DNA from 3 places in the Williamsia sp. DF01-3 genome. Region 3 is predicted to be linked to each of the others. Evidence: predicted binding sites of a transcription regulator. Region 3 holds the regulator's gene; each other region holds the start of a gene.

What was found. The regulator LexA, encoded in region 3, represses DNA repair genes until DNA is damaged. The targets are predictions, from matches to a motif close to CGAACANNTGTTCG.
Region 1: a site for LexA is predicted at 7,526-7,539, ahead of MVA47_RS26245 (HNH endonuclease signature motif containing protein). Genes of this name have one in related genera too.
Region 2: a site for LexA is predicted at 4,598-4,611, ahead of MVA47_RS07700 (HNH endonuclease signature motif containing protein). Genes of this name have one in related genera too.

What each region holds. Positions count from the first base shown of each region.
Region 1 is NZ_JALKFS010000005.1:5,187,838-5,197,729, forward strand. It holds gene MVA47_RS26205 (acyl-CoA dehydrogenase family protein) at 1-487, opposite strand, end outside; gene MVA47_RS26210 (TetR/AcrR family transcriptional regulator) at 607-1,251, opposite strand; gene MVA47_RS26215 (MFS transporter) at 1,417-2,676, shown strand; gene MVA47_RS26220 (TetR/AcrR family transcriptional regulator) at 2,661-3,293, opposite strand; gene MVA47_RS26225 (oxygenase MpaB family protein) at 3,403-4,290, shown strand; gene MVA47_RS26230 (alpha-hydroxy-acid oxidizing protein) at 4,287-5,600, opposite strand; partial or broken gene MVA47_RS26235 (NADP-dependent oxidoreductase) at 5,733-6,751, shown strand; gene MVA47_RS26240 (DJ-1/PfpI family protein) at 6,803-7,474, shown strand; gene MVA47_RS26245 (HNH endonuclease signature motif containing protein) at 7,666-8,880, shown strand; gene MVA47_RS26250 (hydrolase) at 9,045-9,890, opposite strand; gene MVA47_RS26255 (crotonase/enoyl-CoA hydratase family protein) at 9,892-9,892, opposite strand, start outside.
Region 2 is NZ_JALKFS010000005.1:1,193,543-1,203,434, reverse strand. It holds gene MVA47_RS07720 (phosphatidylcholine/phosphatidylserine synthase) at 1-867, shown strand, start outside; gene MVA47_RS07715 (AAA family ATPase) at 920-3,151, shown strand; gene MVA47_RS07710 (hypothetical protein) at 3,168-3,692, opposite strand; gene MVA47_RS07705 (dihydrofolate reductase family protein) at 3,879-4,442, shown strand; gene MVA47_RS07700 (HNH endonuclease signature motif containing protein) at 4,673-6,223, shown strand; gene aroQ (gamma subclass chorismate mutase AroQ) at 6,260-6,862, opposite strand; gene MVA47_RS07690 (hypothetical protein) at 7,012-7,434, opposite strand; gene MVA47_RS07685 (Na+/H+ antiporter subunit A) at 7,712-9,892, shown strand, end outside.
Region 3 is NZ_JALKFS010000005.1:2,850,410-2,860,301, forward strand. It holds partial or broken gene MVA47_RS15565 (DUF349 domain-containing protein) at 10-1,385, opposite strand; gene MVA47_RS15570 (hypothetical protein) at 1,582-2,292, shown strand; partial or broken gene miaA (tRNA (adenosine(37)-N6)-dimethylallyltransferase MiaA) at 2,289-3,176, shown strand; gene dapF (diaminopimelate epimerase) at 3,227-4,129, shown strand; gene hflX (GTPase HflX) at 4,175-5,611, shown strand; gene MVA47_RS15590 (acyl-CoA dehydrogenase family protein) at 5,698-6,840, shown strand; gene lexA (transcriptional repressor LexA) at 6,948-7,667, opposite strand; gene MVA47_RS15600 (LysM peptidoglycan-binding domain-containing protein) at 7,890-8,411, shown strand; gene nrdR (transcriptional regulator NrdR) at 8,507-8,956, shown strand; partial or broken gene hrpA (ATP-dependent RNA helicase HrpA) at 8,988-9,892, opposite strand, start outside.

The sequences.
Region 1 (9,892 bases), 2.3 Mb from region 3:
CGTTGATCTTCCAGCCACCGTCGACCTTGGTGGCCGCAGTGCGCAGTGCTGCCGGGTCGGCACCGGCTCCCGGTGCGGGCTCGGTCATCGCGAAGGCCGACCGCACGTCACCGCGGGCCAGTGGAGCCAGGTACTTCTCTTTCTGGTCCGCGCCGGCGATGTGCGCGAGCATGTGCACGTTGCCCTCGTCGGGTGCTCCGATGTGCAGCGCGATCGGACCGAACACCGAGTAACCGGCAGCCTCGAAGACCGGGGCGCGATCGGACATGTTGAGGCCGAGGCCGCCGTATTCGACCGGCGCGTGCGGCGCGAGCACACCGGCGTCGCGCGCCTGGTCACGCAGTTCTAGTCGACGCGTGTCGCCGCCGGCGGCGGTGATGTCACCGGCGAACTCGTCCTCGATCGGCATCACGTGGTCGCGGACGAAATCACGGACTTTCGTGACCACGTCCTCGACGGCTGGATCGTAGGAAAGGCTGATCGCCATGTGCACCTCCTTGTGCTGCGCCGGCGAACCCGTGCTTGCGATCCCGACCGAGCGCTCGTTCGGTATTGGGCCCAGAATGTCACGCCCGGACTCGACGGTCAAGCCGGTCGACGTCACCCTCAAGACTGATCCGGAAAGTACCCCACCATCCGTCTGGCGATCAGCAGATAACGGGCAACGAGTTCGTCGGGACCGAGACGCCCCTGCGGCCGGTACCAGGTGGACACCCCCACACACATGGTGGTGACCGCCCGGCCGGCGTCCTCTGGATTGGGGCAGCGGAAGTCACCCGACTCGACGCCGTCCATCACCAGCCTGTCGACCATCCGCTGCTGCCTGTCGCGCAGTTGGATGTAATCGGTGCGGAACGACGGATCCAGGCTGCGGATCTCGGTGGAGCCCACAAACGCCTGGGCCCGCCGATACATGTGGAACCGCAGCAAAGACTCCACCACGGCGTCGTAGCGTTCGAGCGGCGTCGGACCGGCTTCAGCAAGCGCCGCCTCAGAACGGCCGAGCAGATCACTCATCGTGAGCTCGAGCAAACCCTTGAGGAGGGACTGCTTCGACGGATAGTGGTGATAGAGCCCCGGCACACTCAGGCCTGCGCGTGCGGCGATGTCGCGTACCGAGGTGCCGTGATAGCCGTGTTCGGCAAAGGCCGAGAGCGCTGCCGCGAGCGGCGCAGGCAGATCTTCCTGGCCGTATTCGCGCCAACCGTCGCCGCCGTGGTCTCGCGGCGTCGGCTCGGGCACGGAGTTCATGTCATCAACCTACTGTGCCGCTCCATCACGCTCACGCGAATACGGGTCGGTCGATGGGCGTTTCGTCCCGGAAAGCCTCCCGATGCCGCCGCGCCGACGCCTGACCGAGGTCACCGCCGGGCTCTGATTGCGCTTCACCACGACGTATCCGGCAAGCTGAAGACCATGCAGGCGACGCCGAACCCACCCACCGATCCGTCGTCGGCGATGTCCGCCTCACCCGGTGACCGGCAGGGGATCAGCAGGTCCCTTGTGGTGTTGTTCGCCGTCACGTGCGGCGTCTCGGTGTCGTCGCTCTACGTCCTGCAACCGGTACTCGAGGAGATCCGCCAGGACTTCGATGTCTCCACGTCGACTGCTGCACTGGTGGTGACCGCCGCCCAACTCGGGTATGCGGCCGGGCTGCTGTTCTTGGTCCCGCTGGGCGATCTGCTGAACCGGAAGTTGTTGGCGCCCAGCATGATGGTCGCATCAGCCGTCGCCCTGTTGCTCTCGGGACTGGCTCCCGGTTTCGGGACCCTCTTCGTCGCATCGATCCTGGCCGGCGTGTGTGCGGCCACCGCCCAGATCGTGTTGCCGTGGTCCTCGTCCCTTGCGGTGCCGTCAGATCGCGGGCGCGTGGTCGGCATGGTGATGAGCGGGCTGCTGCTGGGCATCCTGCTGGCCCGTGTCGTCAGCGGGCTCATCGCCGAGTTCGGGGGCTGGCGCTCGGTGTTGTTCACGGGGTCGGCCCTGATGATCGTGCTGGCCGTGGTGGTCTACGTCTCGGTGCCACCCGACGCGCCCCGTCCCCGGCAACCCTATGGCCAACTGCTGATCTCGGTGGCCCGGATCGTCCGTGCCGAGACCATGCTCCGGCAACGGATGCTGCTCGGATTTTTGACCATGTTCGGGTTCAGTGCCATGTGGACCTCGATCGCATTCCTGCTCTCGGGCAGTCGGGGCGAGCACTTCTCCTACTCGGAGGCTGCCATCGGGCTGTTCGGTCTTGCCGGGGTCGCCGGCGCCGCGGCGGCACCGTTGTTCGGAAAGCTCGCCGACCGTGGGCATCTGCGGATGGCGACCACGGCCGCGTGGGTTGTCACCATCATCGGATGGTTGTCGCTCGCGTGGCCCGGAACACCGTTGGCAGCAATGGTGATCGGCCTCGTGGTGTTCGACTTCGGGGTTCAGGCTTCGCAGTTGGCGAATCAGTCCGCGATCTATTCGCTGGCGTCGGAGGAGCGCAGCCGCGTGACCACGGCGTACATGGTCACGTACTTCGCAGGCGCGGTGGCGGGTTCGGTCTCATCGGGCTACGCATACGGCGCCGGTGGCTGGATTGCCGTGTGCCTGAGCGGTATCGGTGTAGCTGTGGCCGGTCTGCTCGCGTGGCTGGTCTTCGACCGCTGGAACCAACGCCGCGCCGGTCAATCGGTGCGCTGAGCGTTCTCGGGCAACAGTTCGTAGATCGCACCGAACATCATCGTCACGCACAGTTCGATCAATTCGTCGGTAGGGCAATCGATTCGGCCGTCGATCCACGCGTTGAGCACCTGCCCGAGCCCGCCGACGTAGAAGTGGGCTGCTCCTTGGGTGGTCGCGTCGTCGAATTGGGATCCCGAGGTCTGGATGGTCAGCGCCGCGAACATCATGGCGGCGTCCATCCGTTTGGTGGCCAGGGTTCCGCTGAGCAGTGTCTGCGAGAACAGCACCCGGCCCTTGCGCCGATCGGTGTCGATGAGCCGAACGATGGCGCCCACCGCGGAACGGATCTGCTCGCGCGGAGACTGACCGCCGGATGTCACCGCGGTCTGGGCGGCCTCGGCTATGTCGAAGACGACGGCGTCGTACGTGGTGCCCACCAACTGGTCCACGTCTTCGAAGCTCTCGTAGAAGTATCTCGCGGTCAGTCCGGCCTGCCGGCACACCCCGCGCACACTGATCGCCACCCCGTCGGCCGAGCCGAGGATCTCGAGCGCAGCTTCGATCAGCGCTGCCCGGCGACGTTTGACCCGGTCAGCTCCATTCTCGCCGCCATATGGGCGCAAAGGATCTGCCATGGGCCTCATCTTTCCACCTTCGGTTAACGACGATTGACTTTCGGTCCGATCGCAGCTTCAATACGAAAGAGATAACGGTTGTTATCAGAAGCAACCTTGGAGGCCGACAATGACGTCTGGAACCGTTGACGGAACGGCTGCCCTGTCCATCGACATGCCGCAGCCCATCCGCACCCGAAATCGCGCAGAGACCGACAGCGCACCGGGCGACCTGCTGGACATGCCGGGCATCTCGGCTCTCGCCGGGGCCGCCAACGTGATCATGCAACTTGGACTCCCTGCGGTCGGATACGGCGTCGCGGAGAGCAAGGTCGACAGCGGCAACCTGTTCAAGCACCCCATCAAGCGGGGCCGCACCACGCTGTCGTACCTCGCGGTCGCGGTGAACGGCACCCCGGAAGACCGCAAAGCGTACCGCAAAGCCGTCGGCCATTCACACGCGCAGGTGCGTTCCACCGAGTCGAGCCCGGTCGAATACAACGCTTTTGATCCCCGCCTGCAGTTGTGGGTTGCCGCCTGCCTGTACAAGGGCTGGGAAGACATGCAGATTCTCTACGGCGACCCCTCGGCGATCACCGAAGAGGCATACCAGCAGGGCGCTCTCATGGGCACCACTCTGCAGATGCCGCGCGAGATGTGGCCGGCCACACGCGCCGACTTCCAGGAGTACTGGGATGGGACGGTCGCGCAGCTCGAGATCGACGACACCATCCGGGAACTGCTGATCAGCATCGCCAAGTTCGAGTTCTTGCCCAAGCCGGTGTCCATGCTGATCGGCGACTTCGGCCTGTTCCTCACCACCGGGTTCCTGCCACCCGAGTTCCGCGAGAAGATGGGCCTCGAGTGGACACCGCGGCAACAACAACTCTTCGACCTGCACAATCGCATCGTCCGGTTTGTTGTGACGCGACTGCCCGAACCGATGCGCGCATTCCCGTTCAACGCCTACCTGTGGGACGTCCGCCGTCGGATCCGGACCGGCCGAAAACTCATCTAGTCGAGTCGCACCTTCTTCAACACCGCCGGCGACAAGTCGGCGGTGTTGGTGTTCCCGGACAGTCCCAGCGTCAGGTCGAGCTCGGCGATGATGTTGGCGACCACGTCTCGCGCACCTGCCGATCCGGCCAGCGCGAGTCCGTACATGTGCGGACGTCCGATACACACCGCGTCCGCACCCAGAGCCAGCGCTTTGAAGACGTCGGCGCCGCCGCGGATGCCCGAATCCAGCAGCACCTTCGCCTTGCCGTCAACTGCGGCCACCACGTCGGTGAGCGATTCGACCGAGCCGATGGATCCGTCGATCTGCCGGCCGCCATGGTTGGAGACCAGGATGCCGTCCACCCCGGCGTCGACGGCCTGCCGTGCGTCGTCGGGGTGCAGGATCCCTTTCAAGACGATCGGCAGCGACGTCCGCTCGCGCAGCCCGGCAATGTCCGTCCAGTTGAGCGAGGGACGCGAGTAGGTCTCCAGGAAGGTCTGCACAGACTCCCTGGGCACAGGTGAGCGAAGGTTGGCCAGCACGCTGCCGGGGGTGTTCTTCGCCATCGACACCAGGGACTTGATCGCGCCGACCGTCACCTGGGGCTTGGGGCCGGGTACGGCCGCAGCGATACGAGCTCGCACCATGTCGATGAAGCGGGGATCAGAGGTGTACTGGTCGATGCCCATCCCTTGCGCGAACGGCAGCGAGCCCAGGTTCAGGTCCTGCGGCCGCCAGCCCAGCATGGTGGTGTCGAGCGTGACCACGATGGCCGCCGCACCGCACTTCTCGGCGCGCTGCAGGAAGCTGTCCACCAGTTGCTCGTCACTTGACCAGTAGAGCTGGTACCAGCGGGGCGCCCCGGGCGACACCTCGTCCATCGCCGCGGCAGTGCTCTCCATCGGTGCGCTGGCCTGGCTGGAGAAGATGTACGGGACGCCGAGTTCGGCGGCGGCCCGGCCGATGTGGACGTCGGCCTGCGGAAAGACCAGGCCGCCCGCACCCACCGGGGAGAACAGGATCGGTGCCGGCAACTGCTGTCCGAACAGCTCGGTGGACAGACTCCGTACCGAGACGTCGCGCAGCATCCTGGGAACGATCGCCCAGCTGTCGAGGGCGCGGCGGTTGGCCCGCATGGTGCTGCCTTCACCCGCTCCACCGGCGACATAAGCCCACGCCTTGGCGGACATCTTGCGCTTGGCAGCGCGCTCCAGATCGTCGAAATTGGTGGGTACCTTGGGCTTTCGCCCAAAGACGCCGTCGGTGTAGATCTGGTTCTGTCGAGCCCGGCCGGAAAGATCGGACGCCGGTCGCCTGTTGCTGCTCATCGGCCCACCGTAGCGGGCCAGATGAGCGACGATGGTGACTTGAGTTGCCTCACATCCGGCAGCAGACGGAACAGCACGGTCGCCCTCGGCTGTTGACGAGGGAGACCGCAACGATTCTCGACGAGGAGATACATGACCAACGGCACCCGCATCGTCCTGGCAGCACGCCCACACGGCGAACCCAAGGATTCCGATTTCCGATTCGAAGACTTCGATCTCGCCGAACCGGGGCCGGGCGAGGTGGCGCTGGAAACCCTGTATCTGTCGCTGGACCCCTACATGCGTGGCCGGATGAGTGCGGCCAAGTCGTACGCCGCACCGGTCGAGATCGGCGACACCATGGTGGGCGCCACGGTCTCACGCGTCCTCACCTCGACCGTCGACGACTTCGCGCCGGGCGACGTGGTGCTCGGGTACGCCGGCTGGCGCACCCACTCAATTGAGCAGGCGAAATACCTCCGCAAGCTCGATCCGGAGGCCATCTCGCCGTCCACCGCACTCGGCGTTCTCGGCATGCCCGGCTTCACTGCATACGCGGGGCTGCTGACCATCGGAAAGCCGCAGCCGGGCGAGACAGTGGTGGTGGCCGCAGCTGCCGGCCCGGTCGGGTCAGCGGTCGGGCAGATCGCCAAGCTCAAGGGCGCCCGTGCGGTCGGGATCGCCGGCGGACCAGACAAGGTGGCTTACCTCAAGGACGAGCTCGGCTTCGACGCGGCCATCGACCACCGTGCCGACGACTTCAAAGAACAGCTCGCGGCCGCGACCCCGATGGCATCGACGTGTACTTCGAGAACGTGGGCGGCGCGGTCTTCAACGCGGTGCTGCCCCGGATGAACCTGTACGGACGCATTCCCGTGTGTGGCCTGGTTGCCAACTACAACCTGACGTCGGCCCCGGAAGGCCCGGACCGGTCCGGTGCGTTGATGGGCGCAGTGCTCACCCAGAGCCTGACCATCCGCGGGTTCATCCAGACCGAGTTCGCAGCCGAGCAGATGCCTCGCTTCCTCGAGGAGGCCACACAGTGGGTGGCCGATGGGTCGCTGAAGTACCGCGAAGACATCACCGACGGCTTGGACAACGTGCCCGAGGCATTCCGCGGCCTGCTCAGTGGCCGCAACTTCGGCAAGGCGCTGGTGCGAGTAGCCGAGTGAGAGTCGGACCCGAACAGCCCTATCGGCGGTGACCCTGGTTTAGGGTCGGTCATGACCAGACTGCAGATCGTCGTGCTGCTCTTCCCGAACGTCACGCAGCTGGACATGACCGGCCCCGCCCAGGTCTTCTCACACTTCCCCGACACAGACGTCCACTTGGCGTGGCACAACCTCGAACCGGTGACCACCGATTGTGGTTGGAGCATCGTTCCGACCGTCACCCTTGACCAGGCGCCACAGGCCGACCTGCTGTTCGTCCCCGGTGGGCGAGGAGCGTTCGAGTTGTTCGAAGATGCTGTTGCGCTTGACTTCCTACGCACACAGGCGGCCGGCGCTCGATGGGTGACCTCGGTGTGCACCGGCTCGTTCACCCTTGCGGCAGCCGGTCTACTCGCGGGAAAGAGGGCGACAAGCCATTGGGCGTCGATGTCGATGCTCAGCGAGTTCGGATGCGAACCCGTCGGTGAGCGAGTTGTCCAAGACGGCAACGTGATCACCGGAGCCGGCGTGACCTCCGGAATGGACTTCGCCTTGACGGTCGCCGCAACCATCTTCGGCGAGGATGTGGCACGCCGCATCCAGCTGATGATCGAGTACGACCCGGCACCGCCTTTCGACGCGGGGTCGCCGACTACTGCTGACCCGGCTTTTGTCGACGACATGAAACAGAAGATGCGAACCGAACTTCTGCCGTTGATCGCGAAGGTGCTTGGGCGCGAATAGGTTTGGCTTACCCGAATGCCGAGCCTGCAGGTCATCCAAACAGATGACTATCGAATATGTGTTCGATTTGGTAGGTTGGTGGCAGCTGATCGTCCGCAAGACCTGATTCTGAGATACGTGTGACTACGCCACCATTGTGATCGGCTGTCCCAATGTTGTCTCAGTGTTGTTGTCTTGGAGGGGGTGTGGTGATGGCTGTTGTTGATCTGGTTGATGAGGTCGTCGGGGTGGAGTTTCCGGATGATCCGGCCGGGGTGGTGGCGGTGGTGAAAGATCTGATCACTGTGCGTAATGCTGTGGAGGCGCGGTTGGCGGCCGGTGCGGTGATCATCGACCGCCTGGGTGTGGCCAAACGTCTGGGGTCGACCACGTTGAAGGTGTTGCAGGCCAACGGTGCCGCACCGGGCGCGGCGGCACGGTGGCTACGCATCGGCACCGGCCTGGAGGGGTTGGACCGTACAGTCGGATACTTTCGGGACGGATTCCTGTCCGCCGAGCACGTCGACGCAATAGTCCGGGGTGTCGGCCACGTTCGTGGCCGCGTGGTGGGTGTGATGAGTGACGACTTCCGGTGTGAGGTCGAGGGAAAACTTTTGGCTCATGCGTTCTCTGGTGCACCGCCCGCGGAGATCGGCCGGATCGCCCGGACGGTGGGTAATGAGGTCGCCGGAGAACAGGGTGGGGTGCCGGCCGCCGAAGACGCCTCGTTGAACACTGTGGACTACGTGATCACTGACGATGGCCGATTGTCGGGCAGGTTTGATGTTGATGCGGTGACCGGGGAAAAGATGATGTCCGCGCTCGACGTGTGGTCCAGGCCCCGACCCGAACCCGACGGGAGCGCAGATACCCGCACACCGACGCAACGACGCGCTGATGCCCTGCACCAACTGCTTGATTGTGGCGGCGGTGGGCAGGGTTTCGTGTCGACACCGAGAACCGAAGTGATGGTGACTGTTCCCGCTGATCATCCCGACCGAGCGGTGTTGCGGTGGATGGGCCCGGTCACCGAAGCGACCGCAGCAGCAGCCGCGTGTGATGCGGCGATCACCTCGATCACCCTGGACGGGCAGCAGGTGCCGATCGATTTGAGTCCACCCAAGCGTTTGTTCACCGGACTTGTGCGGAAAGCGATATTGCTTCGCGATACCTGCTGCATCAAATGCGGGGCGCCGGCCACCTGGTCGGACTGTCATCACATCGTGCACTGGGCTGACGGCGGCCCCACCACCCTGAGCAACGGATGCCTACTGTGCCGCACCTGCCACCGGGCCGTGCACCACACCGACTGGGACATCACCATGGGCACCGACGGGCACCCTTGGCTGATCCCACCCGCCGACATCGACCCCACCCGACAACCACGACCGGCCTACAACCGCCGAACCCTCACCCTCGCAGCCTGACTCACGGTCCACTGCAGCGTGCACCTTCGTTCACCTGCAACACGAATGACGACTTACAGACCGCTCCACCTGGCCTCACTCGGCACAGCCGAGAACGCGCAGGCACATTGACAACTCCATAGTGTGAGGGGCTACGCCCTCAGGAACGTAGGGAGCTCGCGGTGTCACTCGCTTCTGTCGCGCAGTTCGTCGGTGACCCAGCCGACGTAGCGGTCGGCCGAAAATTGAACAATCGCAGGACCGTTCGACTCGATCACCTGTCCGTCGAATCCTCCGTAGATCCGGTCGAACGGCAACGCCATAACCGTCGCCTCGATTTTCCGGACCAGGCGCGGGGGCAGCGGGATCAGATTTGGGTAGCTGCGCATGAACGAGACGCTGCGTCTGTCCGCGCCGACCATGAGGGTGTCACCGACGAAGATCGCTCCACTGCCGTTGCCGCCATCCGGCCACAGCAGCACAGAGCTGCCAGGGAAGTGACCGCCGCATTGCACCAGTTCGATGCCGCCGAACACGGGTTGACGTTGGGTCCAGAACCGTATGACGTCGTCGGAGCGGGTCAATGAGGTCGCGTCGGCCTGGTTGAAATAGACAGGCACCGAATCGAACTCGTGGCTCAGTGAGACACTGGCTCCCACGAGGTGAGGGTGACTGGACGCGATCGCCGAAATGCCTCCGTGGGACCTGATGAGCCGGACCAACGACTCATCGATGTACCCAGGCGGTTCCCACAGCAGGTTTCCAGCCGGTGTTCGGATCAGGAAGGTTCGTTGCCCGATACCCACTTGCGGATCCAGAGTGATGGCAAGCAGATCGGGCTCCACCTCGCTGCAGTCGATGGTTCGCTCGTCGAGTTCGGCCGGCCGAGCCCACTGCTGACCGCCCGGCGGGACAAACTCACGTTCATCAGTACAGATCAGGCACTCCGCAGGCGGATCGTCAGCGGGCGCATACTCGTTGGCGCAGTTGACACAGAACCAGGGGTCTCCGGATGTGGTGCGCGCGGACAAAT
Region 2 (9,892 bases), 1.7 Mb from region 3:
CGGCGCCGTCCGAGCCGCGCCGGAACGCTGAACACCGGCAAGCTCCTCGTTCCGTCGGCGCTCACCGTCCTTGCCATCTGCGCCGGCCTGTCGGCCACCAAGTTCGCTCTCGATGGCCGAATCCACCTGTGCGTTGCGATGATCGCAGCTGCGGCACTGCTCGACGGCCTCGACGGCCGGGTGGCCCGCCTGCTGGGGGCGACCACGCGTATCGGGGCCGAACTGGATTCTCTCGCCGACGCCATCAACTTCGGGGTGGCCCCCGCGCTGACCCTCTACGTCCTCCTGCTCGAGGGCAACGACGTGGGATGGCTGCTGTCGCTGATCTATTGCTGCGCAATCGTTTTGAGGTTGGCGCGGTTCAACACACTGATCGACGAAGACGACACGCCGCAGTACACCAAGGACTTCTTCGTGGGTGTGCCCGCTCCCGCCGCCGCTCTCATCGCGATGTTGCCCATCGCCCTCGAAGAGCAATTCGGAATGGGTTGGTGGACCTCGGATGCAACCGTCGGCACATGGATGACCATCACTGCGCTGCTGGCCGTCAGTCGTCTGCCGACCGCGTCCCTCAAGTCGTACGCGGTGCCGCCGAACGCGTTGGTGCTGGTGCTCATCGGTGTGGCCCTGTTCGCCGCCGCGCTGCTGACCTACCCGTATCTGCTCATGGTGGTGGCGATCGGTCTCTACCTGCTGCACATCCCGTTCGCCTGGAGAACCAAGCGATGGGTGGCCAGCCGACCGGAGACCTGGGACTTCCACCCCCGGGAACGCCGGGCCGAACGACGCGCCATCCGGCAAGTGCGGCGCGGCAGGCCGACCAAATCGTCGGCCCGTCTCGGCCTGCGCCGCCCCGGCGACCAGTAACGGGTAGCGAGCACCAGCCCGCGCCGATCGCCGCAGACGGTAGTTTTGCCCTGTGACTCCCGCATCTGCCGCGTCTCCGCAATTGACGCTGACCGCCCGGCTCAACCTCTCGGCGGCCGAGGCGCGCCGCGGCATCGTCAGGGTGCACCCGGAGGTCCTCGCCGCGTTGGCGCTGCGCGAGTGGGACGGGGTGGCCGTGATCGGCTCGCGTACCACCGGCGCGGTGATCGCCGCCACCGATGCGTCCGCGCCCACCGGCATCGCGCTGCTCGACGAGCTGACGCTGTCCAACGCGGGCCTGAAGTCCGACGCCCCGGTGGTGTTGTACCCCGTCGTGGTGCACGGCGCTACCCGCGTGATGGTGCGCGGTTCGCGGCTGACCGCCGATTCGGTGGACGAGACCACCCTGCGGCGCGCACTCCTCGGAAAGGTGGTGTCGGCCGGAGATGTGGTGTCGCTCTTGCCGCGCGACCTCGGTCCCGATTTCGCGACGTCCGACGCCACTCGTTCGCTGGCGACGTCGGTGGGCATCACCTGGACCAACGAACTGCTCACCGTGGTGGACGCCGACCCATCCGGCCCGGTGAGCGTGCAACCGAACACCGCGGTGCTGTGGGCTGACAAGAGCGCCGGACTGCCGACGACCGCCGAGGCGGCCACCAGTGCATCCACCCGGCACACACCGGCCAAGGCGACCGTCAGTATTGCTCCCCCGGCTCGGACCGTCGACGAACTCGTCGGCGTCGACGCACAGGTGGACAAGCTGACCGAATGGCTCGGCCTCGCCCTCGACAACCCGGAGTTGCTCACCGCCCTCGGCGCGCAAGCGCGACTCGGTGTGGTGCTCACCGGCCCACCCGGGGTCGGTAAGGCAACTGTCGCCCGGGCCGTGTGCGCCGGGCGAGCTCTGGTCTACCTCGACGGCCCGGTCACCGGCGCGCTCGAGGCATCCGGGCGGCTCGCTGCTGTCAAAGATGCAGTCAGTCAACTGGTGTCGGCAGCGTCCGAGACGGGCGCGGTGTTGCTCATCAGCGATGTCGAGGCACTGCTGCCCGCCGAGGCAGACCCGGTCTCGGCGCTCATCCTCGACGCACTTCGTACGGCGATCACGGCTGACCGGGTGGCTCTGATCTGCACCAGTTCGGCGCCCGAAAACCTCGACCAACGTCTCCGCGATCCCGATCTCTGCGACCGCGAGTTGTCGATCGGATTGCCCGACAACAAGATCCGGCGAGGTCTCCTCGGCGCGCTCCTGGAGTCCGTGCCCACCGGAACCATCGACCTCGGCGCGATCAGCGCTCGCACACCCGGTTTCGTCGCCGCCGACCTCGCCGCCCTCACCCGCGAGGCCGCGCTGCGGGCAGCTGCCCGCAGCGCCCGCGACGGCGAGCCACCTACGCTCATCGAGGCCGATCTGCTCGGCGCGCTGGAAGTGATTCGGCCGGTATCCCGGTCGGCATCGCCCGAGGTCGCGGTCGGCAGCCTGACGCTCGACGAGGTCGGCGACATGGTGGAGACCAAACAGGCACTCACCGAGGCCGTGCTCTGGCCGCTACAGCACCCGGACACCTTCACCCGGCTCGGCGTCGACCCACCCCGCGGCGTGCTGCTCTACGGTCCTCCCGGATGCGGCAAGACCTTTGTGGTGCGCGCGCTCGCCGCGTCCGGACAACTCAGCGTGCACAGCGTCAAAGGTGCTGAGCTGATGGACAAATGGGTCGGGTCATCAGAGAAGGCGGTCCGCGACCTGTTCGACCGGGCACGCGAGTCGGCACCATCGCTCATCTTCCTGGACGAGATCGACGCCCTGGCCCCACGCCGCGGTCAGTCGTCGAACTCAGGTGTCGGCGATCGGGTGGTCGCGGCACTGCTCACCGAACTCGACGGGGTCGAACCGCTACGGGATGTGGTGGTACTCGGCGCGACCAACCGTCCCGATCTCATCGATCCAGCGCTGCTGCGTCCCGGCCGTCTGGAGCGGCTCGTGTTCGTGCCGCCACCTGATGCCGATGCCCGCGCTGCGATCCTGCGGACGTCGAGCAAGTCGGTACCACTGGCAGAAGACATCGACCTGGACCAGCTGGCCGCAGGCCTGGACGGATACTCGGCCGCCGACTGCGCCGCACTGCTCCGAGAGGCTGCTCTGGCCGCGATGCGACGGAACATCGACGCGGCCATCGTCACCGCCGAGGACGTCGGGGTGGCGCAGGACAAGGTTCGGCCGTCCCTCGATCCGGCCCAGGTGGAGAACCTGCGTCAGTACGCCGAAAAGCGTGGAGCCTGAAGCTCTTTTGCGCCTCTCAATGCGCCATCGACGGCGTCTTGGACAGCGACGTCGTAGATGCGGTGCGATGCCGGCGCGCGGCCAGGGCGGTACCGACGAGCAGTCCGAGCACCGGCAGCGCGACGAAGACCACGCCCCGCGAGAGGGTGGTGCCATGGCCCGCGGTGTCCTGGAACACCAACTGCTGGGGAATGAGCCAGACCGCACCCGCGGCCCCAGCGCCTCCGGCCGTGCACCCCGCGATGAGCAGACCATCGCGTACTCGCGGGGTCACCAGCGTGTTCGCCCGCTCGAGAAGACTCTGTACCGCCAATCCCGCCAGCCCGAAGGTGGCCCCGAAGATGTAGGGCAGCCACCAGATCACGTCGGGTGTGTCCACCGACTGGTACTGGCCTGGGGCCTGCACCGGAGCACGCTGGTGCCCGTTGTCGGTGACAAACCATGCGCCGGCCGCCACCACACCGGCGCACAAGCCGATCAAGCCGGCCCAGTCCCACAACCGATACACCTCGACCTCAGGCTGATTTGACGCTTTCACCACCTCAGTATTGTCGAGGCATTCTTAATTCGCTGGCGAACACGGCGGCGGAACAAGGGGTGCACCGGCGCCGCGTGTCTCTTCTCGCGTGATTCCTCTGCAATTCGTGTCGATTTCCGGTTCTCTCGTTCGACGTAGGGATGAGAACAGCTTCGGCACGGGCCGAGGCACCCATCACGGAGGTTTGTCATGCGCACATTGATCGTCACCGCATTCGTCTCGCTGGACGGTGTCATGGAAGGACCGGGCGGCGAGCCCGGGTATCGCAATTCGGGGTGGACCTTCAAAGATGTCGAGTTCGACGAAGCTGCCTACGAGATCAAGGGGCGCGAGCAGGAGGCGACCACAGCACTACTGCTGGGCCGCACGTCGTACGAGGCGTTCGCTCCGATCTGGCCGACCATGGACGAGTTCGCCGAGTACAACGCGATGCCCCGATACGTCGTCTCGACAACACTCGAGAAGGACGACCCACGTTGGCCGGCCACGATCCTGCGGTCGGTGGATGATGTGGCAGCACTTAAGGACACCGAAGGTGGCCCGATCGCCGTGCACGGCAGTGCAACCCTCGGGCGCGGCCTCGCCGACGCGGGTCTTGTCGATCGCTACCACCTCTTGGTGTTCCCCCTCCTACTCGGAGCCGGGAAGCGGTTGTTCAGCGAGGCCGACAAAGACACCACCAAGCTCAACCTGGTCGAGCACGAGGTGTACGGCAACGGCATCCAGAAGCAGATCTTCGATGTCGTGCGGTAGTTCGAGACGACAACCGTTGTAGAGCAACACCTTTCGCAGCTGTGAAGGTCCGCCGCGGTGTAGCGCAATCAAACGCAGGACTTTTGTTCGCCCGCAGGTGTTGCAGCACCTGCAGACGAACACAAAGCCTGCATGGATTTAGAACCCGTCAGACCCGAACACATGTTCGACAATGCCCGATTCTGTTGGTAGACTTGGTGAAAGGGGTTCGAGGGCTGGGGGGCTTGTCGATGACTGATTCGGTGACGGTGGATCCACCGTCAATGCCGGTGTTGGTGGGGTTGTATCGCGATCTTGATGCGCTGCTGCAGCGGATTGCTGGGGCGTCGTCGGCTGATGTTGATGATGTGCAGGTTGCTGAGTTGGTGCGGGTGAACGAGAGAGTGGTTCGGGCACTGACCTTTCAAGGCCTTCGGCGGTTGCAGGAGGTGAACGACCGCGGCTTGTTTCGTAAGGCTGGTCATTCCACGTTGCACCGGTTCGTGATGAGTGAACTGCGGGTCTCTCGTGGTGATGCCTCCTCGCGGTTGAAAGCACTCGATGCGGCCGGTGAGTTGTTGTCGATGCAAGGTGAGGCGCTGCCCCCGAAATGTCCGGCCGCGGCCGAAGCATTGGCCGAGGGGGCGATTGGGTTGGCGCACATGGATGTGATGCTCAAAGTGCGCGACAAAATCCCGCACAAATCAGCGTCGGAAGTGTATGACGTGGTCGATGCCTGGATGACCGACAACGCCCGCACCCTGGGGCCCACTGAACTCGAAGTCTGCGGCCGGGAAGTCCTTGCGCGGGTCGATCCGGACGGGACACTCACCGATGACGCCGACCGCAAACGCAACCGGGGTCTGTCCGACGGTGCGCAGGGGTTGGACATGATGGCCAAAATCAGTGGCAACCTCGACCCAGCTACGTTGGCGCTGTTTCGCACGGTGATGGACGTGTGGGCAGCACCGGGAATGAACAACCCCGACGACCCCAACTCACCTGTGGGGGCGGTGCACGACCCGACCATGGATCCAGCGGTCATCGAGGCCGCGGCCGGGCGCGATACCCGTTCGCGTGCCCAACGTCAACACGATGCATTCAAGGCGATCCTGAAGACGATTCTCGAGTACAAGCTGTTGGGTACTTCCCATCGTGGCCTGCCGGTGCAGGTCATCATCACGATGAGCAAACAACAGCTTGATGAGGCTGCGGGCATCGCCCATACCGCCTCCGGAGTTGATGTACCCGTGAAAGATGCGTTGGAGTTGGCCGCCCGCTCGGAGTGGTCGTTGGCGGTGTTCGCCAACCACTCCGCGGACGTTCTCTACTTCGCCCGGGCCAAACGCACCGCCCAGCAAGGCCAGCGGATGGCGTTGTTCGCCAAAGACCGAGGCTGCACCAGCCCAGGTTGCCGCAACCCCATCTCCTGGACCGAAATCCATCACACCACCGCCTGGGCCGATGGCGGACACACCGACATCGACGAGCTGGCCCCGGCGTGCATCCCGCATCACGCGATGATCGGACCCGGCGAGGACCAGTGGCAAACCATCATGCTCCGCGACGGCCCCGACGCCGGCCGAGTGGCGTGGATCCCACCCACATACATCGACCCTGATCAACAACCACGGATCAACCGGGCCCACCACACCGACCACACCATCGAGGCGGCATGGCAAGAAATCATCACCGAACGCCAAGCGGCACTCAACGAACGCGAAGAACGCATGCAACAGCAACGAAATGCTCCACCAAATGTGGGTTCCGAATCAGACGACGAAGCAACGCATCTCGAATAGCAACCTCGACACGGTCGATCCGACCGCACACCTATCTCAGCAAATATGTTGCACTGCAACCCGCATTGCCGTCACGATGCTAGGAATCATTGCGGGATCGCCGGCATCGGCGATGACCCGTGCAGCGGTCGGACCGCTTGCCGCGACTACCGACAGTTGGCAGAACTGCGGTGAGGTGTTCGCCGACCTCACTCCGGCAAGGTCGGTCAGGAGGCGTGACGAGATGCTGTCGAGCTTGGTCCGTAGATCCGACAGCGGCGGGTTCGGGATGGACAACTGCGCTTGGTCCGAGAGGGTCCATGTGGAGTGATACGCATATTGAACACCGGTCGCCGCCTGAACCTGATCGGTGAAGAACGCAGCCACCCGCGCTCGATCCAGCCCGTGAGCGTCCGCCGAGTCCGACGCGGCCTGGATGACCGTAGCCGCACGAACAGGGTCGTTGATCGGGCTGCCGGAGTGCCACTTAGACTGGGCGACCTCATGGGCCACGATCAGACGGTCACCAATAGTGTTGACCAGCTGGACGACTCGATCATGGCCTACCGGCGTCGCATGAGCTGTTGGGCCCGCCAACACCGCACCGACCGCGGCCAACGACATCACCAGGAACGACGCAACGATTCGTACTGCCCGCATTCTTCCTCCGACCCGTCCAGCCCAATTCCATGCGACCGTACTCGCCGAGACCGGGCCGAGCGTTGCGAATTGCCACACGCCGATCCTTCAGCCGTCGGCCCATTTACTGCGATCGCCGGACCGGGGCGCGCGACGACCGATGAGCAGTGTCAGCGTTGCGACACGAGATAGGTGATCGATGTCGGGCCGCTCGGTGAGCCGGCCGTGGTCCCGATCACCACCGTGTAGCGCTTGCCGTCTTTGTCGGCGCCATAGCCGGCGACGGTCTGGCCACCCTCCTGCCGCCGGAACTCCTCGGAATACCCCGCGTCGGTCAGGACCTTGCCTGCGTTGTCGAAAGGATTCCCAGCGTCGGGCTTGCCGGCGACGGTGAGGTTCCAGCCCTCCTGCGCGGTCCCGCCCGCGGCGAGTATCGAACCTTCGATCAGCGGTACCTGATCCGGGAAATCTTGCGGCAGATTCACCGACCCGACCGTGGTCGATTCAGCGTCCTCGCTCTCTCCGCCGCACGCTCCCAACACCAGCGCAAGACCCGTGATCATCAGCACCAGAACCACTCGCACCCGACTCATGCGAACAGAGTAGGGGGTGGGGTCCCGTTGTGCCCGATCGGCTGCGATCTTGTCGGGAACACCAACTTGTCCGCTTTGCGGTGACCAGCGGCGAGAGGCGACCTCGGTGGCCGCCTCATCCCCGAATACGGCACCTAGCAGCAGCAACGGTAGACTGGGTGACAACAAACCGGAGCTAATCCGTCTTCGGTGAACGGTCGCAGGCATTGTTCGGTGTGCCTGTCCCCGTTGTCACGACCCACCCGACACCCCGCCCATTCGATCGACGGAGTGCCTCTTGATCGCAGTCTTGGCCGCCTTGGCCATCACGGCTGTGCTGGCCCCTGCGATCATCACCGCCCTGGGCAGGCGTGGCTTCTACCTCCTCGCGCTCGCACCGCTGGGCGGCCTGGTGTGGGTGGTGCTCAACTGGCCCGACGACGAACACGGCGTCCGGACGGAATCCTTCAGCTGGGTCCCCGCCCTGCAGATGAACATCGACTTCCGCTTCGACACGCTCGCGGCCGTCATGTCTGTTCTGGTGCTCGGGGTCGGAGCCCTGGTGCTCTGTTACTGCGCCGAGTACTTCAGCGAGGTGCGTCGTCGGGTTGCCGGCTTCGCGGCCGAGATGGTGGCGTTCGCCGGCGCGATGTTCGGGCTGGTCATCAGCGACAACATGCTGGTGCTCTACATCTTCTGGGAACTGACCACGGTGCTGTCATTCCTGCTGGTCGGTTTCTACGCCGTCCGCGCGACGAGCCGCCGAGCCGCCACCCAGGCCCTGCTCGTGACCACGGCCGGTGGACTCGCGATGCTGGTCGGCATCGTGATGCTGGGCGAGAAAGCCGGCTCCTACCTGTTGTCGGACATCGTGGCCGACCCCCCGGTCGGGTGGACGGTCACCGTGGCCATCGTCCTGATCCTGATCGGTGCGCTCAGCAAGTCGGCGATCTTCCCGTTCCACTTCTGGCTTCCCGGTGCCATGGCGGCCCCCACCCCGGTCAGCGCCTATCTGCATGCCGCGGCCATGGTCAAGGCCGGAATCTTCCTGGTGGCCAGGCTCGCCCCGGGCTTCTCGGACCTCGTGTCATGGGACGTCCTGGTGGTCGGGCTCGGCTGCGCCACCATGGTCCTCGGCGGATTCCGATCGCTGCGCGAATACGACCTCAAGTTGGTGCTCGCCTTCGGAACGGTCTCGCAGTTGGGGTTCCTGATGGTGCTCGTCGGCATCGGTGACGAGGACGTCGCGATGGCGGCGATGGCGATGCTGGTGGCCCATGCGCTGTTCAAAGCGTCGCTGTTCATGGTGGTCGGCATCATCGACCACTCCACCGGCACCCGCGACCTGCGCAAACTCGCCAGACTCGGTCACAGCACCCCTGTGTTGGCGGGCATCGCCGCACTCGCGGCCGCCAGCATGGCGGGCCTCCCCCTCACCCTGGGATTCGTCGGCAAGGAGACCGCCTTCGCCGAGATCTGGGACACGGGCGCCCTGAACGAATGGCAGGGGCCGGTGGTGGTCCTGGTGCTGGTACTCGGATCCACTCTGACCGTCGCCTACTCGCTGCGATTCCTGTGGGGCGCCTTCGGCCGCAAACGCAAGGCCGAGCCCAGCCCAGCAGTGGCGCGCATGCACCGTCCGAGCGCTGCGTTCCAGGCGCCGGCGGCGATACTCGCGGTCGCCGGGGTGGTCTCCGGTCCACTCGCCGGACTCATCGGCAAGCGCGTGGAGCCCTACGCAGAAACGGTTCCCAGCTACGACGAAGGCATAGCCCACCTTTCGCTGTGGCATGGCTTCAACCTCGCCCTAGGTTTCACGGCCATCGCAGTGGTCGCAGGCACTGCACTGTTCCTCCTGGTGCGCGAACTCGGCCGGCTGGGTTTTGTGCGTCCCGCGCTCGGTAACGCCGACAGGATCTACGACGCGGTGCTGCGCGGCGCGGACACCATCTCGATCAACCTCACCCGCAACACCCAGCGGGGGTCGTTGCCACTCACCCAGGGTGTCATCGTGATCACGCTGGTGCTCCTACCCACGATTGTCCTCTTCCTCGGGCAACGGAACAGGCTGGAGATCAACGGCTTCGAGTCTCCCGTCCAGTTCGTGATCGGCGGGATCATGGTGGCCGCAGCGATCGCCGCCACCGTCCTGCGCAACCGGCTCGCCGCCGTCCTCGTCGTCGGGGTCACCGGCTACAGCTGCGGCGTGCTGTTCGCCTTGCACGGCGCACCCGATCTCGCGCTCACCCAGTTCCTGGTGGAGACACTGACGCTGGTCATCTTCGTACTGGTCCTGCGAAAACTCCCCGCCGAGGCGGAGAACCGCCATGCCACCGGGTTCAAGCCGTTGCGGGCCTTGCTCGGCCTGGCGTTTGGCGCGCTACTCGTGGTCGTCGGTCTGTTCGCCGCCGCCGCCCGCAACACCATTCCGATGTCCACCGAGATCCCCTACGCCGCATACAAATATGGCAACGGCTCC
Region 3 (9,892 bases):
AGGCCGACGTCAGTCCCCGATGGCGCCTTCGGCTGCACGCGCCCATTCGCGCCACTGTTCGGCCTGTTCGCGTAGCTTGCGCGCATCCTTGCTCTTGCCGTTGGCTTCCGCCTTGGCAGCCTGATCCTCGAGCTGGGCCACGCGGTCGGCGAATTGCTGTGCACGCGCCTTCACCGCGGGATCGGTGCGCTGCCACTGAGCGGACTCGGCGTCGCGAATCCGCTTCTCCACAGCCTTGATTCGTGCCTCGAGGGAGTGCATCTGTTCGCGCGGGACCTTGCCGATCTCGTCCCACTGGTCCCGGATGGTGCGGAACTCGCGACGAGCCGCCTCGAGATCAGCTTGCGGATCGATGGACTTCTCGGCCCGCGCAAGTAGTTCGAGCTTTGCCTTCGCATTGGTCTCGAACTCGGCATCGCGTTGTGACGACGCGGCGTTGCGGGCGCTGAAGAAGACATCCTGGGCGGCCTTGAACCGCGCCCACAATGCGTCGTCCTGGTCGCGTGGTGCGCGTCCGGCTGCCTTCCACTGGGTCAGCAGGTCGCGGAACTTCGCTGCGGTGTCGGCCCATTCGGTCGACGACGACAAGGCCTCGGCCTCGACGATCAGCTCTTCCTTGCGCGAACGGGCGCCGGCGCGTTCGCGGTCCATCTCGGCGAAATGTGCACCGCGACGGCGGTTGAAGGTGTCACGGGCCTTGGAGTAGCGCTTCCACAGCTGGTCGTCGGTCTTGCGGTCGACGCCTTTGATGGTCTTCCACTCTTCGAGGATGACCCGCATGCGGTCGCCGGCGACTTTCCACTGGGTCGACTCCGACCCGATCTGCTCTGCTTCGGCAGCGAGCTCTTCTTTGCGGGCGACGGCCTTTGCACGGGCTTCGTCCCGGTCGTGTTTGACCTTTTCGGCGGCGCCGTCCGCGCCGTCGATGATCAGCTTCAGTCGCGATGCGACGGCATCGACATCTCCGATGACCGCTGCCGTGGGCAACGTGTCGAGTAGTGCGGCCGCTGCGGTCTTGGTCTTGCGGGGATCACCGGTACCGGCGTCAAGGCGCTCCTCGAGCAACTCGACCTCGACCACGAGGTCATCGAATCGCCGACCGAAGTGCGCCAGGCCTTCGGCGGCTGTGCCCGCCTGCCACGAGGCGATCTGGTGTTCGCCCTCGGAGGTTTTGAGCCACACGGCGCCGTCATCGTCGATACGCCCGAACTTCGAGGGATCCGACGCCGGACGTATCACATCCGCAGGTGCCGGGTGGACTTTGGCCGGGGGTGCTGACCGGGGCGCGGGCCCGGTCGCGGGCCGGGCCGGGGACCAGGCTTGGGTCCCGGGGCGGGCGCCGGTGTCTCTGGTGCGGCCGGTGCGGGCGTGTGCTGCTCGGTCATCTCAGTACCTAGTTTCCTGCCGCGCGACACGGCTGCCAGTTGCGTTTGTCTACCGGCGGTGAACGGTCTCCACACCCGGGTGGCGGCGCACCGCCCCTATCATTGAAGCAGGTCACCGGCTTGTGTGTGGACACTCGTGGACAATCGGCCGGTCGGGCGCATTCTGGGTTCACGCGCGTCGGCTAGCGTGGCGCAGGTGTTGGTTGCCGCTGCATTTGTCCCGGGCGCGCCGGTATTGGTGCCAGAACTGTCCGGGCCGGCGCTCTCGGAAGTCGCGCCGGTGCGGGCCGCGGCATTCGACGTCTGTGGACGACTCGCCGAAATGTGCAGTCGCTGGGTACTTGTCGGCGCCGGAGACGCTCGACGTGAGATGTCTCCGCGGGGAACCCTGGCGGGTTTCGGTGTCGATGTGGCAGTGGAATTGGTCCCGGAATCTGATGAGCCGACCGATGCCGGTATGCCCACGACAGTGTTGATCGGGGGATGGCTCCGGACCCAGACGGCTCCCCATGTTGCGCTCACGGTGGAGGTCGTGGACCCGGCTGCGCCCGCCCAGTCGTGTCTACGGCAGGGTTCCGATCTGCGGTCGAGGCTCGCCTCGACCCCGGAGCCTGTGGGTCTGCTCGTGGTGGCCGACGGTGCAACAACGATCACCGAGAAGTCGCCCGGTGGCCAGAAGCGCGGTGCGGTCGAGTTCCAGGACATGATCGACGGCGCGCTCGCAGCGGCCGACCACAACACGATCTCGGGGCTCGACGAATCGCGGTGTACCGAGTTCGGCGTCGAGGGCAGGGCAGCGTGGCAGGTGGCATCTGGAGCCTTTGCCGGACCATCTCTGGCGTCCGAGGTCCGCTACTCGGGGGCGCCGTTCGGTGTGGGTTACACAGTGGCCTGGTGGAACACGTGACCGCCGGGGCGAAGCCCATCGCGGTGATCGGGCCCACGGCGAGCGGCAAGTCCGACCTCGCGCTCGATCTGGCGGTCGAGCTGGGCGGGGACATCGTGAACGTCGACGCGATGCAGCAGTACCGGGGGATGGACATCGGTACGGCCAAGGTTCCCGTGCACGAGCGTCGCGGGATCACTCATCATCAGATCGACGTCCTCGACGTCACCGAGACGGCGACGGTCGCCAGGTATCAGCAGGCCGCCCGCGAGGACATCGAGCGTCTCTTGGCGCAGGGGCGAACGCCGGTGGTGGTGGGTGGATCGATGATGTACATCCAGGCACTCCTCGACGACTGGAACTTCCCGGCCACTGATCCGGCCGTCCGACGGCGCCACGAGGACGAACTGGAGCGAATCGGGACACGGGCAATGCATGACCGGCTGGCGCAGGTGGATCCGGAAGCCGCCCGGCAGATCCTGGACACCGATGGTCGCCGGATCGTCCGGGCGTTGGAAGTGGTGGAACTGACGGGTCAGCCCTTCGCCGCGTCGGCGCCGACGATCGGTGCCCCCAGGTGGGACACGACGGTGATCGCGCTCGATCGCGACACCGCAGAGCTCGACGAACGGATCGAGCGACGCACGAGTGCGATGTTCGGTTCGGGTTTCGTCGACGAGGTGGAGACACTGCTGTCGGCCGGCCTCCGGGACGGTGTCACCGCTGCTCGCGCGATCGGATACGCACAGGTGATGGCGGCCATCGACGGTGAATACGACGTGGCCCGCGCGCAGGAGCTGACCTTCATCGGTACGCGGCGCTACGTACGCAGGCAACGGTCCTGGTTCCGCCGTGACCCTCGCATCCACTGGCTCGACGCCTCGTCGCCGGGCCTCACGGGTCAGCGCTGCGCGCGGCAGGCAGATGAGGAGGTCGGGCGCGTATCGTTGACAGAATGTTCGCACGCGTCGATTTCGTCAAAGGGCACGGCACACAGAACGATTTTGTGCTGTTGCCCGACCCCGGCGTGCAGTTGGACCTCACCCCGGAGTTCGTGTCGGCGCTGTGTGATCGTCACCGTGGCATCGGGGCGGACGGGGTCCTCCGGGTCGCCACAGCCGGGGCACTCCGCGACGCGGGTGTGCTCACAGCGCTCGGCGCCGGCATAGCCGACGACGACTGGTTCATGGACTACCGCAACGGCGACGGCTCGATCGCGGAGATGTGCGGCAACGGTGTCCGGGTGTTCGCGCATTTCCTTGCCGCGCACGAGCTCGTGTCCGAACGCTCCTTCACTGTCGGGTCGCGCGCGGGTGCGCGTCCGGTGACGGTGCACGCTGTGACGGGTTCGTCGGCCGACGTCACCGTGAACATGGGCCCCGCCCGTCTCGGCGTCGACAGCAAAGCCCAGATCGACGGCCGGCGGTACGCCGGGGTGTCGGTGGATGTCGGCAATCCCCATCTGGCGTGCGTGGTCGACGGACTGACGCCAGAAGATTTGGCGGACATCGACCTGTGCGGGTCGATCACGTTCGACAACGCAGTCTTTCCCGATGGTGTGAATATCGAACTGATCACCGCACCGTTGTCCGCAGGCGTTGCGGACGCCGTGGACACGGTGGACGCCGAGATCACGATGCGGGTCCACGAACGCGGAGTCGGTGAAACCCGCAGCTGCGGTACCGGAGTCGTCGCCGCCGGCGCCGCTGCTCTGCGGTTCATGGAAAGGTCCGAGGGGACGGTACTCGTCAACGTTCCCGGGGGTCAGATCACGGTGACGGTCGATGACGAGAACACAACGCTGCGCGGCCCGTCGGTACTCGTCGGCGCCGGAGTGCTCAACGAGGGATGGCTCTAAAATCGGTATGCACCACACCTACCCGAGTGTCACCATGGTGATCTCATGACCGAAATCAACAAAGCCGGCAACGACCAGCGCGACGCGCCGACGATCGGCGAACTCCAACTCGACGAACGCAGTTCGCTGCAGCGCGTCGCCGGATTGTCCACAGAGCTCACCGACGTCACCGAGGTCGAGTACCGCCAGCTGCGACTCGAACGGGTTGTCCTGGTCGGGGTCTGGACGCAGGGCAGCACCACTGCGCAAGCCAATTCCAGTCTCGCCGAGCTCAAGGCCCTCGCCGAGACGGCAGGGTCGGAAGTTCTCGAAGGTCTCATCCAGCGTCGTGAGAAGCCGGATCCGGCAACCTATATCGGGTCCGGCAAAGCTCACGAGCTGCGTGAGATCGTCTTGGCCACCGGCGCCGACACCGTCATCTGCGATGGCGAGCTGACCCCTGCTCAGCTGACTGCTCTGGAAAAAGTGGTCAAGGTCAAGGTCGTCGATCGAACTGCGCTGATCCTCGACATCTTCGCCCAGCACGCGACGTCGCGAGAAGGCAAGGCGCAGGTCGCGCTGGCGCAGATGGAGTACATGCTCCCGCGGCTTCGTGGCTGGGGTGAATCCATGTCCCGGCAGGCGGGTGGCCGTGCCGGCAGCAATGGCGGCGTGGGACTGCGCGGACCCGGTGAGACGAAGATCGAGACCGACCGTCGACGGATCCGCGAACGCACAGCGAAACTGCGGCGCGAGATCCGCGAGATGAAGACGTCACGAACCACCAAGCGGGCCAAGCGAAAGCAGGCTGCCGCGTCAGCGGTGACCATCGTCGGGTACACGAATGCCGGCAAGTCGAGTTTGATCAACGCGCTGACCGGCTCGGGCGTGCTGGTCCAGAACGCCCTGTTCGCAACCCTCGATCCGACAACCCGTCAGATGTCCCTCGAGGATGGCCGTGAACTGGTCATCACCGACACCGTCGGATTTGTCCGGCATCTGCCCACCCAGCTGGTCGAGGCCTTCCGTTCGACCCTCGAGGAGGTTGCCGACGCCGATCTGCTCCTGCACATCGTTGATGGTTCGGACCCGGTTCCGACCGACCAGATCATGGCGGTGCGGAAGGTGATCGAATCCGTGCTCGTGGAGGAGAAGGCAACGGCTCCTCCCGAACTGCTCGTGATCAACAAGATCGATGCCGCCGACCCGCTGGTACTCGCGCAGCTGAAAGGATTGTTCCCGACAGCCGTGTTCATCTCGGCGGCCACCGGCGAGGGCATCGACGTACTCCTCGATCGCATCCGGGAGTCGGTGGCCAGGAATGACGTGCACGTCAGCGTCCGGGTGCCGTATGAGCGTGGCGACCTCGTGTCGCGGATCCATGCCGAGGGTGACGTATTGACCGAACGTCACGAGCCGGACGGGACTGCGATCACCGCCACGGTGCCCGCCGCGCTGTCGCGCCAGCTGGCATCTCTGGCCATCCCGGAGGCGGCCGAATAGCGCTCCGAACTGCAGCTTTGGGCCAGATGTAGAATCCGGTTACAGTTGGATATCCAACCAATGCCACCTGTAATGGAGACCTGACGATGGAACGCACCCTTTTCGAGCCCGAGCACCTTCTCTTCCGCGATTCGTACCGGAGCTTCCTCGAACAGCACGTGGCACCGAACCACGAACGCTGGGAAGAGCAGAACCTGGTGGACCGGGATGTCTGGGTCGAAGCAGGCAAGAACGGATTCCTCGCGGTGGAGGCTCCCGAGGAGTTCGGCGGCGGGGGAGTCGACGACTTCCGTTACAACACCATCATCGACGAAGAGACCGTCCGCGGCGGCTACAGCGGTATCGGCTTCGCGCTGCACAACGACGTGGTGGCTCCGTACCTGCTCGACCTCTGCAACGACGAGCAGAAGGCACGTTGGCTGCCCGGCTTCGTCTCCGGTGAGCTGATCACCGCGATCGCGATGACCGAGCCCGGCACCGGTTCCGATCTGCAGGGCATCAAGACCAACGCCAAGAAAGACGGCGACAACTGGGTGCTGAACGGCTCCAAGACGTTCATCACCAACGGCATCAACGCCGACCTCGTCATCGTGGTGGCCCGCACCGACCCTGAGGCCGGTGCGAAGGGGTTCAGCCTGCTGGTGGTCGAGCGCGGTATGGAGGGATTCGAACGCGGCCGCAATCTCGACAAGGTCGGGATGAAGGCGCAGGACACCGCCGAGCTGAGCTTCGACAACGTCAAGGTGCCCGCCGAGAACTTGCTGGGCGAGGAGGGCATGGGCTTCATCTACCTGATGCAGAACCTTCCGCGGGAGCGCCTGTCGATCGCTGTTGTGGCGGCCGGCGCCATGGAGTCGGTTCTCGAGACGACAATCCAGTACACGAAGGACCGCAAGGCATTTGGCCGCCCGATCGGTAGCTTCCAGAACTCGCGGTTCCTGCTCGCCGAACTGGCGACGTCCACCGCTACCACCCGTGTGTTCGTCGATCGGTGTATCGAACTGCTCAACGAGAAGAAGCTCACCGTTCCGGACGCGGCGATGGCGAAGTACTACGCCACCGAGAACCAGGTCCACCTCATCGATCGTTGCCTGCAGCTGCACGGCGGCTACGGCTACATGCGTGAGTACTCGGTGGCCAAGGCCTTCCTCGATTCACGAGTTCAGACCATCTACGGCGGCACCACCGAGATCATGAAGGAAGTCATCGGCCGAAGCCTCGGCGTCTGAGTACGAGTTTCAGAACTACGCGAAGTGGGGTGCACCGGAAGGTGCACCCCACTCGTGTCTGCGTAGTCTCCGCGTCTGCCCGGTTACCGAGGATGTTGCCGGACGCCTCAGAGGCGCCGCATCACCGTGACAACTTTCCCCAACACCACGGCGTTGTCGCCGGGGATGGGGTCGAACACTGGGTTGTGCGGCATCAGCCACACCGCATCCTTGGTGCGTTTGAACGTCTTGACGGTCGCCTCCCCGTCGATCATGGCCGCAACGATGTCGCCGTTGTCTGCGACATTCTGCTGCCTGACGACCACCCAGTCGCCGTCACAGATGGCGGCATCGATCATCGACTCGCCGACCACTCGCAGGAGGAACAAAGATCCTTCCCCGACAAGCTCTTTCGGTAGCGGGAACACGTCTTCGACGGCTTCCTCGGCCAGGATCGGCCCGCCGGCCGCGATGCGGCCGAGGACCGGAACGAACGTCGGTGTCGGCAGGGATTCGTCGGGGACCTGGACCTGGCCGGCAGCCGTGGCCGGATTGAGGTCGGTGTCCTGGATGTTGACCGCCCGGGGACGGTTGTTCTCGCGCTGGAGGAATCCTTTGCGCTCGAGGGTTCGGAGCTGATGAGCGACCGACGACGTGGAGGTGAGGCCGACAGCATCACCGATCTCGCGGATGGACGGGGGATAGCCGCGTTCGCGGACCGACGCCCGGATCACCTCCAGCACGGCTTTCTGGCGCGGGGTCAGCGACCCCTCGGCCAGCGGTTCGGAAGTGACCACCGTCGCGGCCGCCGCGTCCGGCGGCGTCCGGGTGTCTGTCGTATCGGCCATCAGGTCCTCCAGTTCGTATGGTGTCCGGCCAAGGTGTCGTAGCTGTCGAGAGAGGTAAACGCACACGTTGTTCGTTGGATTATGGGGATCACGCTAATGCAATCTGTCACAACTCTCAAACATTTGTTCGATTGGGCGTGGCGTGTGTCGGACCACCGTGATACAACTCGAACAATCGTTCAATCGAACGAGTGATCGAACTGTTGACCCGAGGATCGAACAATGACTGCAGCCACCACCATCAGCCGCCCGGCCGCTGAGCGGCCCCGTCGCCGCCTCGCCCGAGTCGGTGGGCCCGTCGCCTCCGATCAGTACACCCGCACGGCGCGAGCGCGTGTCGACAGTACTCGTCGGCCGGCCGACCGCAGGCTCGCCGCCGACCGCCGTGTTGTGGTTGGCTGCGCCGAGCCGGGCAGTTCCGCACCGACGGTCGCCGTCGAGCGCGATGTGTATTTCCGCCGACGTGCCTGGGCCGGGGCCGCCGTGGTCGGAATCGGCCTGATGATGCTCGTGTTGTTCCTCATGTTCTTCGGCCGGGTGGTCGAGAGCGGTGCCGCTCCGGCGAACACCGGGACCGCTGTCGTCCATGTGCAGTCGGGAGAATCGTTGGGCGACATCGCCTCTCGAATCGCACCCGAGATGCCGACCGAAGCGGTGGTGGAGAAGATCATGGACCTCAACGCGATGAGCAATTCAGCGTTGTCGCCGGGGCAATCCCTGGTGACGCCGATCTACGCGCGGTAGCCGCAGTGTTGGGGCAAGCAATCGGCCGGGCGGTATCCTCTACAACAGAGTGTCCGGTCATTCCGACGGGGCCGCTGACGTCCGAGGAACCCTGCATGCACTGCCCGTTTTGCAAGAACGAGGACACGCGGGTCGTCGACTCACGGGTGGCCGACGAGGGCCAGGCGATTCGTCGTCGGCGGGCCTGCTCGCAATGCGGACGGCGGTTCACCACGGTGGAGAGCGCAGTCCTTGCGGTCGTCAAACGCAACGGTGTCACCGAACCTTTCAGTCGCGAGAAGGTGATGAGGGGCGTGAGGCGCGCCTGCCAGGGCCGCGCGGTAGACGATGACCGTCTGCACCTGCTCGCGCAGCAGGTCGAAGAGGCTGTCCGCGCCTCAGGATCGGCCGAAGTTCCCAGCAACGAAGTGGGCCTGGCGATCCTGGGCCCGTTACGGGATCTCGACGAGGTCGCTTACCTTCGTTTTGCGTCGGTGTATCGCTCGTTCGACTCAGTCGAAGACTTCCAAAAAGAGATCGACGATCTGCGAGCCGCCAGACCCTGACGGGTTTCGTCCGGCATGTCGTGCCGCCGGATCAGCGCAGTTCCCGGATGGCTTTGATCGCCCGTTTCTCCGACACGGGATACGCAGTACGCAGGTGCTGTGCGAACAATCCGACTCTCAGTTCTTCGACGATCCATCCAGCTTGCTCGTTGACTGCGTCCCGCCGACCGGGCGGAACGTGTCGCAGGTGATCAGTCCACGCCGACACCACCCGGTCGATGGCAGCCATCGCCTGGGCATCGCGAGCGGCGCCTGCCGGGAGCTGTTCGAGTCTCGACCTCGCAGCATCGAGGTAGCGGGGGATCTCCGCGAGGTGTTCGTCGCGTGTCGCAGAGACGAATCCGTCGAACAACAGCTCCTCCAGCTGGTCCCGCACGTCGTCGGCGGCGATCGATCTACCGGCCGCGGTAATCGCCGTGCGTAGGGGCGCCACGCGGGTCAGGATCGTCGCCACCCTGCGTAGTTTGTCCGTTGCCCTCCCGGCTACCTGGCGGGCCACATTCTCCCGAAGTGCAGCGAATTCGCTTGGCGTCCAGACATTTGGCGGGTTGGGCACAAGGTCCACCACGGCAGCCCGAACGCAGTCGGCCAGAAGAGCGGCGGTGTCCGGGTAGGGGCTCTGACTGAGTGCGAGTCTCTCGGCGGTGCTCAGTGTCGATGTCACCGACGGTCGTAGTGGCGGAACGCTGGAGACGATCATCTCGACAACAGCGTCGTACATGTTCGCAGCCTGCTCGGCCTGGGTGGGCACGGCGACCACCGTGAAACCACTGCCTCGGCGGGTCAGCGCAGGATAGCTTGTGATGTCTTGCCCAGCAACAGAACTGCGCAGTGTACGGCTGATGTCTCCGAAGGTGTCAGCGGTCCACGTGGTGGCCACAGGTCGGGATGCGGTGCCGGCCTCACTCTCCAGAGCCGCGCGAGATCTACCGGCCA